Regions from separate parts of the Paenibacillus jiangxiensis genome, predicted to be linked through region 1. Evidence: riboswitches for the same ligand, from Rfam matches in the RefSeq annotation. Region 1 holds a riboswitch; the other holds the start of a gene.

Evidence for each region. A riboswitch is a leader RNA that binds a small molecule or an ion and turns the genes downstream of it on or off. The one in region 1 is predicted to bind glycine.
Region 2: another riboswitch for glycine. It lies ahead of sdaAB (L-serine ammonia-lyase, iron-sulfur-dependent subunit beta); the one in region 1 lies ahead of gcvT (glycine cleavage system aminomethyltransferase GcvT).

The regions. Positions count from the first base shown of each region.
Region 1 covers NZ_JBJURI010000013.1:64,781-72,200, reverse strand. Annotated here, with positions in the region: gene ACI1P2_RS14130 (nitroreductase family protein) at 1-487, shown strand, start outside; gene gcvPB (aminomethyl-transferring glycine dehydrogenase subunit GcvPB) at 600-2,066, opposite strand; gene gcvPA (aminomethyl-transferring glycine dehydrogenase subunit GcvPA) at 2,063-3,418, opposite strand; gene gcvT (glycine cleavage system aminomethyltransferase GcvT) at 3,460-4,560, opposite strand; glycine riboswitch at 4,653-4,746, opposite strand; glycine riboswitch at 4,760-4,838, opposite strand; gene gcvH (glycine cleavage system protein GcvH) at 5,216-5,611, shown strand; gene ACI1P2_RS14105 (PTS mannitol transporter subunit IICB) at 6,123-7,420, shown strand, end outside.
Region 2 covers NZ_JBJURI010000047.1:15,477-22,896, reverse strand. Annotated here, with positions in the region: gene ACI1P2_RS29355 (Ig-like domain-containing protein) at 1-1,762, shown strand, start outside; gene sdaAA (L-serine ammonia-lyase, iron-sulfur-dependent, subunit alpha) at 1,861-2,763, opposite strand; gene sdaAB (L-serine ammonia-lyase, iron-sulfur-dependent subunit beta) at 2,789-3,475, opposite strand; glycine riboswitch at 3,658-3,772, opposite strand; gene ACI1P2_RS29340 (amino acid ABC transporter permease) at 3,867-4,517, opposite strand; gene ACI1P2_RS29335 (amino acid ABC transporter permease) at 4,533-5,192, opposite strand; gene ACI1P2_RS29330 (transporter substrate-binding domain-containing protein) at 5,266-6,111, opposite strand; gene ACI1P2_RS29325 (amino acid ABC transporter ATP-binding protein) at 6,141-6,869, opposite strand; gene ACI1P2_RS29320 (cupin domain-containing protein) at 7,208-7,420, shown strand, end outside.

The DNA of each region.
Region 1 (7,420 bases):
AATCCTTGAAAGCGAAGAGGCTAAATCCAAATTGCTGCCTTTGGCCATATTCAATGGGCAACAATACAATGAACAACAGATAGTAACTTCATCTGCTGTAATTGCAATTTTTGGCGATCTGGAGCATGTTGCGAGTGCGCCGGAAGTTTTCAATGCAGAGGTAGAACAGGGGTCAATGACTGAATCTGTGAAAGAATATATCCTTGAGGCTATTGACATTCATTATAGCAATACCCCGGATCATTTTCGTAAAGACGTGGCCTTAACCGATGGCGGACTGGTGGCTATGCAGTTAATGCTGGTTGCACGTTCTTACGGTTATGACACGTGTGCCATGGGTGGGTATGATAAGGAGAACATTGCTGAAACATTTGGATTGGACAAGGAACGTTACGTTTCGGTTATGCTGGTATCCATCGGCAAGGCAGATTCTGATGGCCGCCCTTCAACACGAAAGCCGATTGCCGATGTTGCAGAGTGGAAATAAGTGTTAATTTGATAGGCTGCAGCTAGTCCCGGAGCGTTTTATAACAAAATAGGAGTGTCCTAGGTCAATAGACCTTTAGGACACTCCTTTGCATTGAGAAACGGAGAGTGAACTAACTGCAGGCGCAGTTCAAAACAGGCTTGCGTGCGGCGGTCGTTTCGTCCAGGCGTGTGACCGTTGTGGTGTAAGGGGCGTTCAGCACCAGCTCGGGATTCTCCTCCGCCTCCTTGGCAATGCGGATCATCGTATCGATAAAGCCGTCCAGCGTTTCCTTGCTTTCCGTTTCGGTCGGCTCGATCATGATGCATTCCTCCACATTCAGCGGGAAGTATACGGTTGGCGGATGGTAGCCGAAATCGAGCAGCCGTTTGGCGACGTCCAGGGTGCGAACGCCGTATTTTTTCAGGCCACGGCCTGACATGACAAATTCATGCTTGCAGACACCCGGATACGGAATCTCGTAGTAAGGCGCAAGCCGGTGCATCATATAATTGGCATTCAGCACAGCGTCTTCCGATACGGCACGCAGGCCTTCTGGCCCGTAGGTGCGGATATACGCATAGGCACGGACGAGAATGCCAAAGTTGCCGTAGTATGCTTTGACGCGGCCGATGGAATCGGCCTGCTCTGTATCCCAGCTGTATGTCTCATCCTCGTTTTTGACGACAAGGGGCTTTGGCAGAAACGGAACGAGCAGCTTTTTGACACCGACCGGACCGGCTCCCGGGCCGCCTCCGCCGTGCGGTGTGCTCATCGTTTTGTGCAAATTCAAATGCACGACATCAAAGCCCATGTCTCCCGGACGTGTAATGCCCATGATGGCATTGGAGTTGGCTCCGTCGTAATAAAGCAACCCGCCGGCTTCGTGCACAATCTCCGCGATCTCCGTGATCTGCTCTTCGAACAGCCCCAGGGTGTTGGGGTTGGTCAGCATGAGAGCAGCAGTGTCGCTGCCAACGGCGGCGCGCAGGGCATCCAGGTCCACAAGACCCTTGCTGGTCGAAGGGATCGTGACACTCTCAAAGCCCGCAACCGTAGCGCTCGCCGGATTGGTTCCGTGCGAGGAATCAGGCACAATTACTTTGGTGCGGTGTTCGCCGCGGCTTTCATGATAAGCGCGGATCATCATCAGGCCGGTCCACTCTCCGTGGGCTCCGGCAGCAGGCTGCAGTGTGACGGCATCCATGCCCGTAAGGCCTGCCAAATCGTTTTGCAGTGTGTACAGCAGCTCAAGTGCGCCCTGAATGCTTTCTTCCGGCTGATAAGGATGGATTTTCGCAAAGCCGGAATAACGCGCAACGTCTTCGTTAACTTTCGGATTGTATTTCATTGTACAGGAGCCAAGCGGATAAAAGCCGTTATCCACGCCGAAGTTGCGGCGGGACAGCTCCGTGTAATGACGGATGACGTCAACCTCGTAGACTTCCGGCAGTACGGCAGGCTCGCTGCGCAGCAGCTCGGATGGAATAAGTTCGTCAGCAGGACGGCGGGGCACATCGCATTCGGGCAGAGAAAATGCGATACGGCCGGGACGGCTTAGTTCAAAAATCAGCGGCATATCATGTTCGGATTGAGTCATAACAATTCCTCCAGCACCGATGCGAATTGGTCAATCTCTTCTTTGGTTCTTTGCTCCGTTACGGCAATCAGCATATGATTTTTGTATTCTTCGTAGTCTCTTTCGAGATCATAACCGCCGATAAAACCGGCGTCCAGCAGACGTGATTGCAGGGAAGGCATATCTGTATTCTCCGGCAGGACGAGCACGAACTCATTAAAGGTCGGGGAAGTGAACGCAGCGTTCACTTCCGGCAGGGATGTGAGACGTTCAAGGGCGTACCGGCTTTTATGCAGATTCAGTTCGGCTACCTCTTTCATGCCGCTTCTGCCCATGACGGACATATACACGGACGCAGAGAGGGCAAGCAGCGCCTGATTGGAGCAGATGTTTGATGTCGCTTTTTCGCGGCGGATATGCTGCTCGCGTGCCTGCAGGGTAAGAACAAATCCCCGCTTGCCGTTGCGGTCCTTCGTTTGGCCGACGATTCTTCCCGGAATGCGGCGCATATGCTCCTGTGATACGGCAAAGTAACCGCAGGTCGGCCCACCGAGCGAAGAAGAGATGCCGAGCGGCTGCGCGTCGCCTACCACGATATCAGCTCCCAGCTTGCCTGGCGCTTCTAGCAGCCCGAGTGAGAGCGGATTGGAGCTGACCACTAGCAGCCCTTTTTGGGCATGAATCAGGTCGGCCATTGGACGGAGATTCTCAATGGAGCCGAAGAAGTTAGGATTTTGCACCAACACGGCGGCGGTATCCTCCGTTACCGCTGCTGCGAGCGCCTCGGGATCGGTGACGCCATTTTTGCAACCTACCTCAACAATCTCCAGGTTGAGGCCGTGCGCGTAAGTGTTCAGCACCTGCCGGGCTTCAGGATGAACGGCGCGGGATACGACAAGGCGCTTGCGCCGTGTGGCGGCTGCCGCCAGATTGCCGGCTTCGGCCAGCGCGGTGGCTCCGTCATACATACTGGCATTGGCTACCGCCATGCCGGTAAGCTCGCATATATAGGATTGGAATTCAAAAATAGCCTGCAGCTCTCCCTGGCTTACTTCCGGCTGATAAGGGGTGTATGCCGTATAAAATTCCGAGCGGGAAATGACATGATTAATCACGGACGGAATATGGTGATCATAGATGCCTGCGCCCAGAAAGCTGGCGTGGGTCTCGCTGCTGGCATTGCTGCCGGCTAGCGCCGACATATGGCGGGTCAGGGCCCGTTCATCCAGTCTTGAAGAAACGGGCAGCTCGCCCCGGAAACGAATTTTTTCGGGAATATCCTTGAACAGGTCCTCAATGCTGTCGGCGCCGACTGTATGAAGCATCTCGGCGCGATCTTGCTTGGTCATCGGTAAGTATCTGTGCTGATTCATTGGCTGCGCTCCTCTCAATATCCGTTATGTTCCGGTTATCTCTATTTCGTTCGTTTGTAGAACGGTGCCTTAATAACCTCTGCTTTGAGGCGTTTGCCCCGGATTTCTACCTCAACCTGCGTGCCAAGCTGGGCAAAATGGCTGTCAATCAGCGCAAGCCCCAGATTCCGCTTCAGGGTAGGGGACTGCGTTCCTGTCGTCACTTCGCCAATCTGCTCCGACTCCGCGAATACCGGATAATGTGAACGCGGAATGCCGCGGTCCAGCATTTCCAGGCCAACGAGCTTGCGTGGAGTCCCTTGCTCCTTCTGTGCAAGCAGTGCTTCATGACCGATAAACGGCCCTTTATCCAGCTTGACGAAAAAGCCCAGGCCCGCCTCCAGCGGGGAAATGGTCGCAGACAGCTCCTGGCCGTACAGCGGCAGTTTCGCTTCGAAGCGCAGCGTGTCCCGTGCACCCAGACCGGCGGGCACCAGCCCGTGGGTTTCCCCTGCTTTCATCAGCCCCTGCCAAATCAGCGGGGCATCCTCGGTACGGCAGTAGATCTCGAAGCCGTCTTCTCCTGTGTATCCAGTGCGGGATATGAGTGCTGACGCCCCGAACAAATTGGCATGCTCAACAAAACGGAAGGAGCCGAGTGAAGTGACATCGCTGTCTACGGTGCCGGTAAGGATGTCTACTGCTGCAGGACCCTGAAGGGCAAGCAGCGCAGTTTGATCTGATACATTTTCCATTTGCACATCGGCCGGTTTATGCTGCTGCAGCCATTCCCAATCCTTCTCGATATTCGAGGCATTCACGACGAGCATGTAGGAATCGCGGCCGCGTTTGTAGACAAGCAGGTCGTCCACGACACCTCCATCCGGGTAACACATCAGCGTGTACTGGGCCTGGCCGTCTTCCAGCCTGGATACGTCGTTAGTGGTTACATGCTGCAGAAAGCTTACCGCTTCAGCGCCTGTTACGTTGAACTCTCCCATATGGGAGACATCGAACAGTCCGGCCCGTTCTCGTACGGCTTCGTGCTCCTTTTGGATGCCGCTAAACTGGACAGGCAGCTCCCAGCCGCCAAAATCAATGCAGCGCACGCCGGGATACCCGGCATACAGCGGGTACAGTGGTGTTCTTTTCAATGCGGTCAACACAATTCACCTCGCAAAAGAGTTGGCACAGCTTATGGAAAAGCAAAGAAGGACAGGCCAAAGAAGGGGGACATGGCTTTCCAGCCATTCCATTCTTCAGCTCTGTCCTTGATACCTGAGAGTTGCCCTGCTTGGTTACAGGTTTCCCCTTGGGTGACCCGCTGCTGCGGATTCTCTCCAGAGTTGCGTCCGGTAAAGGTCCTTTTGCCTGAGAGATTCACCGCTTGCCGGCTTACTCCTTCGGCGTTACCTGCTGATTCCGCGGATACAAGGCAAGCACGGGGCTGGCTTCACACTTCACACTGCCAATCCGCCCGGTCCTGTTCAGACGCGCCTTGGCGCATCATTTTCCCGGAATATCGGTAATCTCTCCCTATACGTTCATCCGCTATTCAATCTATAACCATTAATACGCGATCACCGGACATATGTCAATAAATTTGTCATATTTTAAGACGGATAACAAAATGTAAGCCATTACCCTTCCTTTAGTGCTTTAATCCGGAAAAAAAGAAGTGGTTTTTTGTAAGCAATATTGACATTTAAATCTTGCTTGGCTTAATCTTACGTTGAAAAAGAGAAAGCGAAAGAACAGCTTAGGGGAACATCAAAGTGTTTTATGGCCGAAAATTCCAGTGGAAATGGAGCGGTATACATGAGCGAAGTTAAAGAAAACTATTTGTACAGTGAAGAGCATGAATGGGTGAAAATTACGGAAGAAGGAACCTTGCTGGTCGGCATCTCCGATTTTGCGCAGCATCAGCTTGGCGACATTGTGTTTGTCGAGCTGCCCGAGGAAGGCGGAACTCTGGAAGCTGGCGCAAGCGTGGGTACAATCGAATCTGTCAAAACGGTGTCCGATCTGTATGCTCCAGTAAGCGGTACGGTGATTAAAGTGAACGGGTCGCTGCAGGATTCGCCTGAGCTGGTCAACAGTTCGCCGTACGAGGATGGCTGGATGCTTGAAATCCAGGTGGATGGCGACATTAATGATGCAGTAAGCAAACTGCTGAGTGCAGAAGCGTATAGCCGGCTTGTGGAAGAGGCTTAATGAAGCATTCACTCTAAAATAGGATATTTGTCCTATTTGCTACGTTTTTTTCGAAAAAACGACATAAAGTGTATGCAAGCGTATATTCGTTTTTGCAAGCATATTGATAAGCATGGCAGCCTGATATCTCATGTGAGATACAGCGGCCATGCTTTTTGCCGTTTGGTCAACAACTTTGGAACCAAGACATAATGTTCAGGGAAATTGCGGTTAATACCGGCGAAGTTCGTTTATATTAAGGTATGACTATATGAATCGTATTTAGAGCATACTATTCTTCCCCCGAGAATCTTAAATTTAAATTTTGTCATCAACGTTCATGACGAAACTGCATTTTCATTTTATTGATGGAGATACCGTTTTCAATTAGGATGAAGGTAAGCAAAAGGATATGAGGCCTTTTACCTAAGGATTTGACAAAATCAGAAAAAGCGACAAATTCCTTTATTTCGTATCGAATTTTGACGAATCCTTAACCTGAAGGTTTCAATACATTGAGGAGGTTTTCAATATGAGTTCAGTGGACGCTAAGTCCGGAAGCGGCGGAGGCCTGCGCGTTGGAGTGCAGAAATTCGGACGCTTCCTGAGCGGCATGGTTATGCCGAACATGGGCGCATTTATCGCCTGGGGCTTGATTACGGCCCTCTTTATTCCAACAGGATGGATTCCAAACGAAAATTTTGCCACGCTTGTTGATCCGATGATCAAATACCTGCTGCCGCTGCTGATCGGTTACACAGGTGGTACAATGGTACACGGACAGCGCGGTGGTGTGGTCGGCGCGATCATGACGATCGGTGTCATTGTCGGCGCGGACATTCCAATGTTCCTTGGCGCCATGGCCGCAGGTCCGTTCGCGGCATGGGTAATCAAGCAGTTTGACAAAGCGGTTGAAGGCAAAATCAAATCCGGCTTCGAGATGCTGGTTAACAACTTCTCCGCAGGTATTATCGGTGCCATTCTGGCACTGCTTGCACATACGATTATCGGTCCGGTAATCGAAGTGATCAGTAAAGTGCTGTCGTCCGGAGTTCAGTTCTTGATGGACGCAGGATTGCTCCCACTTGTCAACATCATCATTGAACCTGGTAAAGTATTGTTCCTGAACAACGCCATTAACCATGGTATCCTGACACCAATTGCAACAGAGCAAGCTTCGCAAATGGGCAAATCGATTCTGTTCATGCTGGAGTCCAATCCGGGACCAGGTCTTGGCATTTTGCTTGCATACTGCTTCCTGGGCCGCGGTTCGGCTAAAGCTTCCGCTCCGGGCGCAGCGATCATTCACTTCTTTGGCGGTATTCATGAGATTTACTTCCCGTACATTCTGATGAGACCGATTCTGATCCTGGCTGCAATGGCCGGTGGTGTTGCAGGTACGTTTACATTCATGCTCACAGGCGCAGGTCTGGTAGCTGCTCCTTCGCCAGGCAGTATCTTTGCTTACTTTATTATGACGCCAAAAGGCGGTTATCTTCCGATGCTGGCCGGTGTCGTAGTAGCGGCGGTTGTCTCCTTCGTCGTTGCCGCGATTCTGCTGAAGACAGGCAAACAGACAGATGAGAGCCTGGAAGATGCATCCGAACGTATGAAAGATATGAAAAACCAAGGCAAAACGGGTAATGCAGCCGTAGCAGCCGATAACCGTGAAGCGGATCGTGCAGCAGCATTGGCTTCCAACAATGTCGTTAAGACCGATGTCAATAAAATCGTATTCTCTTGTGACGCAGGTATGGGATCGAGCGCCATGGGCGCATCCATTCTCCGCAAGAAAATGAAGCAGGCCGGCGTGGATGTGGTCGTAACGAA
Region 2 (7,420 bases), on a different contig from region 1:
CGTGGAGGTTGCCCGTTATCTTGACTTTAACCAAAGCCAGGTAAATCTTGATTCGGTTGGCGGGAAACAGCAGCTGGAGCTGACTGCGACGTTTGCGGACGGTACCCGTAAAAATGTGACAGCAAGCGCTTCTTATACGTCCAGCAACCCGTCTGTAGCAGATGTGAAGGAAGGCTATGTGATTGGTTACAGTGCAGGTACCACAACGATTACTGCAAGCTACGGCACACAGACGGCAACCCTTCCTGTAAAGGTGGGCCAGGTCAACAAGCTGAGCGTGGATAAATCAGAAGTCTATCTTGATGTCAAAGGCACTCATCAGCCTGTGTTGAAGGATGAAAATGGAACTGATGTTACGAGCCAGGCAACGTGGGCATCAAGCAACGAGGATATTGCCTATGTGTCCGATGGAGGACTGATCACGGCTTATAACTCCGGGACCGCTACGGTTACAGCGACATATGGCGGTAAATCGGCCACCATTACCGTAAATGTAGAGACGGCATCCCATTTGGACATCGGCAGCTCGAAAATTTCCATGTCCCCGAATGGCGAACCCGTTCAATTGACAGCCAAAGTAACCTATACGGACGGATCGACGGAGGTTGTAACGGATAGCGCGACCTGGACATCGGATAAGGACAGTATTGTATATGTAAACAAGGGTAAGCTGACGGCTTACAACAAAGGGACTGCGGTTATTACCGCAACCTACAATGGCAAAACAGCAACAGTTACCGTTACAGTTGGCGAGCCTACGAAGCTGGAAGTGAAATCCAAATCACTCGTTCTCGATATTGATGATACGTATCAGCAGCAGCTGACGGTAACCTACAAAGATGGAACAACGGAAGATGTAACGAATGAAGCGGAATGGACCACAAGCAGCGCCAAAGCTGCGACGGTGGATTCTTCAGGCCTGATCACAGGTATTTCCGAGGGCGAAGCCACTATAACTGCAACCTATGGGAGTCTGAAAGCGACCGTTAAAGTGGAAGTTGGCCTTGCTGCTGAGCTTGAGGCTGATAAGTTTCTGATTGTCATGTCGGCCGGAGATGAACCACAACTGATTACACTCACAGCAACGAATTCGAAGGGCGATACAAGAAATGTAACGAAAGACGCGGAATGGTCTTCAAGCAGTACGGCGATTGCTTCCATCAAAAACGGCTATGTCACTGCTTATAAAAAAGGCAAAGCGAATATTACTGCAAAATATGGCGGCCAAAAGGTAACCATTACGGTTCAGGTAGACACGGCCACCAAAATTACAGCATCTGAAGTTGCCCTTTCGCTAAAAACCGGTGAAACAGGTAATCTTAAAATTACAGCAACGCTAAGCGACGGTTCGAAAGTCGACGTCACTAATAAAGCAGAATGGACAACAGGCAGCTACAAGGTGGCAACCGTGAAAGGCGGTACCGTAACGGCAACCGGATATGGAAAGACCAATATTACGGCAAAATACGGCGGTAAAACGGTCAGAGTGCCGGTTACGGTAGATGCACTGAAATACCTTGAAACCAGCGAGGTGTTGTTGAACCTTACTGTCGGCCAGCAGGTACAACTGACCGGAACGGCTACGTATATGGACGGTTCGGAGGGGGATGTAACGAAAAAAGGGGTGTGGGCCTCCTCCAGAATTCTTGTGGCTACGGCCAAAGACGGAGTGATAAAAGGCATCAGCAAAGGGAAAACCAACGTCACTCTGAAGTTTGCAGGCAAGACAGCCAAGGTTGTTGTCAATGTAACAGAAAAATAATTGGGTTATTAGCAGAAAGGCCGCTCCCGCTTAAACGGGAACGGCCTTCTTCTGTTATGTGCATGATGGCTTTGTACGCTGCTGAAGCAAGAACGGAACTAACTCTTATCCCTTGCCTCTGCCTTGCGACTGCCGGCCAGCGCTTCTGTCATCCGTCGGCCTGTCGGGGTTTGGGCAAGGCCGCCTTTGGCGGTCTCCCGGTGCTTGACGGGCATGGCGCTGCCAACTTCAAGCATGACGTCAATGACTTCATCCGATGGAATGGCACTGCGCACACCTGCCAGTGCCATATCGGCCGCAGCCAGAGCTGTTACCGCCCCGAGCCCGTTGCGCACGATACAGGGGATCTCGACGAGACCGGCAACGGGATCGCAGATCAGGCCCAGCGTGTTTTTCAGGGCCAGGCCGACAGCATGAACCGCCTGCTCGGGAGTGCCGCCGCGCAGCTCGACCATAGCGCCTGCAGCCATGCCGATGGCGGAGCCAATCTCAGCCTGGCAGCCTCCTTCGGCGCCGGAGATAAATGAGTTATTGGCGATCACATAACCGATGGCTCCCGCCGTGAAGAGGCCGCGAACCATATGCTCATCCGTCCATCCGAATCTCTCCTGCGCACTGATGAACACCCCTGGAATGACACCGCAGGAGCCGGCTGTAGGCGTAGCCACAATCCGGCCCATTGAGGCATTTACTTCGGAGACGGAAAGGGCGTAGGCCATGGCGAGCGCAGAGCCTTCTCCTGAGCAGGTTTCTCCCGACCGGAGATACTCCGCCACCCGTTTGCCGTCTCCGCCCGTTAAACCGCTGCGTGATACGGTATCCTCCGTCAGGCCGCGGCGTACGGCTTCCTTCATCACCTCGTAATAGTCGGCCATCTGACTGATCACGTCCTGGGCAGGCGTGTCCGTCTCCCGGGATTGTTCTTCAATCATTAGTGCGCTGATTGTTTTGGACTCCTGTTTGCAGATTTTGCTGATTTCGTGAAGATGACTGAAACGCATAGGTTTTTGCTCCTTTTAATATCTTCTATGGCTGCCGCCTGTTTTTGCTGCGGATATCGATATTTCTCACTTCATACATATGGGTTAGTGATTGCAGCTCGGTGATGACCTGTTCAGGGACAGCGCTGTCCGTCTCAATCGCTGTTAAAGCCTCACCGTCCCGCCCTTTGCGGTCAACATGCATATAAGCGATATTCACCCCTGCTGCCCCGAGTGAGGAGGTTACAGCCCCAAGCATGCCCGGCTTGTCGGAATGAAGCAGGATCAGAGCCGGGAATTCACCCGTCAAATTGACGCGGAACTCATTGAGTTGCTGCACATTTATATTTCCTCCGCCAATGGATGAACCGAGCAGCGTGCGCTTTTCACCGCCGCGCTGCAGTTCGAACCGGACCGTATTGGGGTGAGGAGCGGGGAGGCCGCTCGTAACAAACTCAAAGGTCATCCCGGCCTGCTTCGCACACTGCTCAGCATCGGGGATGCGGGCATCATCTGTGTCATAATCAAGCAGGCCGCCCAGCAGGGCCAGATCCGTCCCATGTCCTTTGTAAGTATCCGCGAAAGAGCCGTACAGTGTCATTTTGGCATGTTCAGGCACTCCACCAAGCCAGTGCCGGGCCATGCGGCCAAGGCGCACGGCACCGGCTGTATGCGAGCTTGACGGACCCGTCATGGCCGGGCCGATGATGGAGAATACATCCTTGAAGCGCACTTATCCATTCCTCCTTAATATGGTGCAGTATTCATTCACTTACTACGTTAATATGTAAGCGCAAAAAAAGGACAGAACAAGGAAATAGTCCCTTGTCTCTGTCCTTTGTACCTGAGAGTTTCTGACAGGCCTTGACCCGTCTTACCCCTTTGGTGGCTAAAAAAACGCACTCTCCAGAGCTGCGTCAGCTGGCGGTACATGTACCTGAGAGATTAACTGCCGGCCGGGTGCCGTGCAGCTTGCTCCTTCGGTGCCCTGTATCCTAAAAATCGATCAGGTCTCTCCCGTCAGCCTCATCCGCGGTGGTATTCAATTCAATGATTCAAATTAAGAGTAAAGGATAGCCGTAAACGTGTCAATGCTCATTGACCCATGACTAGCTCATGACTGTTCAGTGGGTCCGTACTTCCAGCTTCCTGGCAATTAGCGACATGCTGTAGTTCACGGCAAAATATAGGAAAGCCGCAAACAGTAGGGCAGGAACAACGAACGACTGGTTCTGAGCGCCGGCAATCTGCGCGCTGTGCGTCAGCTCAGGCAGCGAGATAATGACCGCCAGCGACGTATCTTTCATCAATGAAATATACTGGCTGACCAATGGCGGTATCATGCGCCGCAGGCCCTGCGGAAGAATGATATGCCACAGCGTCTGAACGTAATTCAGACCTGAAGACCGTGCGGCCTCAATCTGCCCTTTGTCAACAGACTTCAAGCCGCTGCGCACAACCTCGGCAATCATGGCCCCTTCGAAAATGGACAAACCGATGATGGCGGACCATTTCAAATCGACATCAAATCCGAGCGGCTTCAGGACGAGGAACAGGAAATAAATGATGAGCAGAAGCGGCAGGTTGCGGATCAGGTCAATAATGGTGGCAGCCGCCTGCGAAATAACAGGAATTCGGGTATAACGTAAAATTCCGAATATGATGCCCGCGATTGTGCTGATAACAATGGACCAGATGCCGACTTCCAACGTAAGGAGGAAACCCTGCAGTATAAATTTGACGTTAGGCCCAGTAAATAATCCTGTAAAATCCATAACAGGCTTCCCTCCTTAAGATGTTTTGGCCAGCCGCTTTTCCAGGTACAGCATGAAAAAGCTGAGCGGAAGGGTAACGACCAGATATAATAAAGCGGTGAACGCATAAACGCTGACAGGCAAGAATGTCTCCGAGTTGATCCGGTCGGACATCAGCATCAAATCCGCGCCGGCAACGACGGCAAGAATGGATGAGTTCTTGAACAAGTTAATGAACTGATTGCCGATGGCCGGCAGCGCAATCTTGATGGCCTGCGGCAGAATGATATGGATCATCGTTTGATTATACGTCAAACCGGACGAACGCCCTGCTTCCATCTGGCCTTTGGGCACCGTCTGAATGCCCGCCCGTATGGCTTCCGCTATATAAGCGGCGGTATAAATGGACAATCCAATAGTGCCTGAAGCAAAACCATCAAGGTTGATGCCGAGAGGACCAAGACCCAAATAGAAAATATAGACCGTAATCAACAGCGGGATATTCCGGAAGATTTCCACATAAACGGTACCAAGCCAATTCAGCGGCTTGAAGGGTGCTATCCGGAAAATGGCAATCAAGGCCCCAAGCAGAAAGCTTGACACAAGAGCAATCAAGCTGACCTTGATGGTGTTCAGGAAGCCTTCCATGTACAGGTCCCAATAATTGAACAGGACATTAACGTCAAAAGTTAGCATGTGCGGATCACACCTCCGTTAACCGATGGCAAGAAAGAAGGAGCACGCTGCTGCGGCTCCTTCCGCCATTCTCTTATTCAGGTTTAACGCCAAGCCATTGCTCATAAAGTTTGTCATATTCGCCGCTTGATTTCAGGTCAGCCAGCGTATCGTTTACTGCCTGCAGCAAATCAGTGGAGCCCTTCTTGACTGCGATGCCGTATGGTTCGTCAGTGAAGTTGCCGCCGACCAGCTGGAAGTTCGGGTCCTGCTGCTGCATACCAAGCAGAATTGCGTTGTCTGTAGTCAGAGCGTCGCCTTTATTGGCTTTGAGCGCGTTGAATGCGTCCTGATAGTTTTCAAACTCAAGTACTTCGGCATCCGGAGCCTTTTCCCTGATATTTTTTACGGAGGTGGAGCCTTTAACGGCCAGGACGGTTGTGCCTTTAGTTAAAGAATCTAAGCCGGTAATCGGGCTGCCTTTCGGAACGAGCAGAGACTGGCCTGCTTCAAAATATACGTCGCTGAAGTCTACCTGCTGTTTGCGTTCTTCCGTAATCGTCATGGTAGCGATGATCATGTCGATGTCACCGTTTTGCAGAAGCGGAATACGGGTCTTCGAAGTAACTTCCTTCAGTTCAATCTTGGATTCATCACCGAAAATATGTTTTGCGACTTGTTTTGCGACATCCACGTCGAAGCCTTCGATGTCACCGGTGCTGGTGTTTTTCAGACCGAACAGCTTCGTGTCGCTCTTAACACCGACAACGAGCTTGCCGCGCGCCTTGATGGCCTCCAGAGCGCTTTCCGCTTTCCCGCCGGACTCACCGGAAGTGCCGGTGGTTGTGCCGGATGAACCATTGCTGCCGCATGCGGCGAGTACCAGAGCGAAAGAGAGGGCTAGCAGCAAAAGTGCGTTCCATTTCAAACCTTTTTTCATGAAAATGAACCCCTTTCAAGCTTATATATTTAGTGGTTGATCAAACGGCTAAGGAACGTGCGTGCACGTTCTTCACGCGGCTCGGCAAAAAACTCGTCCGGTGTGCTGTCTTCCAGGATTTGACCCTGATCCATGAAAATGACCCGGTCAGCAACCTCGCGGGCAAAGCCCATTTCATGGGTTACAATAACCATGGTCATGCCGTCATGAGCAAGAGAACGCATAACATCAAGCACTTCACCAATCGTCTCGGGATCGAGGGCCGACGTTGGCTCATCAAACAGCATGACCTCGGGCTTCATGGCAAGCCCCCGTGCGATGGCGACACGCTGCTGCTGTCCTCCGGACAACTGGGAAGGGTAGCTCTGTGCCTTGTCTTCAATACCGACCCGCTTCAAATAAGTCATGGCTGTTGCGGCGGCCTCCGATTTGGATACCCCCAGTACCTTGGTTGGAGCAAGCACGATGTTATCAATTACCCGCTTATGCGGATAAAGATTAAAATGCTGGAATACCATGCCGATATTGCGGCGGAATTTGTTGATGTCCACTTTCTTGTCATGAAGCGCCACTCCGTTGACAAACAGCTCGCCGCTGGAGATCGTCTCCAGACGGTTCATGCAGCGGAGCAGCGTGCTTTTGCCGGAACCGGAAGGACCGATAATAACAACAACTTGGCCTTCTTCGATCGTCAGGTTAATGTCTTTCAGGACTTGAAAGCTGCCGTAATGTTTGTTGACGTTCCGAAACTGAATCAGAACAAGCCCCCCTTTATCTGTGTTAAGCCCCAGGTTCAGTAGTTAGTGTCTATGCGCCTCATTTTAATAATATGTTTGTTAAATAAAACCATTTTTGTTATGTAAGCTAATAGAACACGTAGAAAATAGTTAACTAATGATACAATGAGATTATCGGAAATTCAAGGATTTTCTGTGAAGAAAGATAACACAGGATTAAGATATGGAAGCATAAGCATATAGTAAAGGAAGCAGAGAATCCCACGACTGCTGCGTGACAAATGCATGTAAGTGTTTTACAGTAGAGGAAGCGTCTCTGGTTGATAAGGCTATATTTTTAACAAAGGAAGGTAATTATTATGAGCAAACCTATTTCCCCGCTGGTGGCGGCATTACATATGGAACCGCATCCTGAAGGCGGATGGTACAAGGAGATGTGGAAGGCCAATTTCCAAATTCCGAAACCGGTGCTGCCAGATATGTATTCCGGCCCCCGCTTTGCGGCGTCCTCCACGTATTTTCTGCTCCATCCCGGCGAGTTTTCCGAGTGGCATGTAGTTCACTCCGACGAG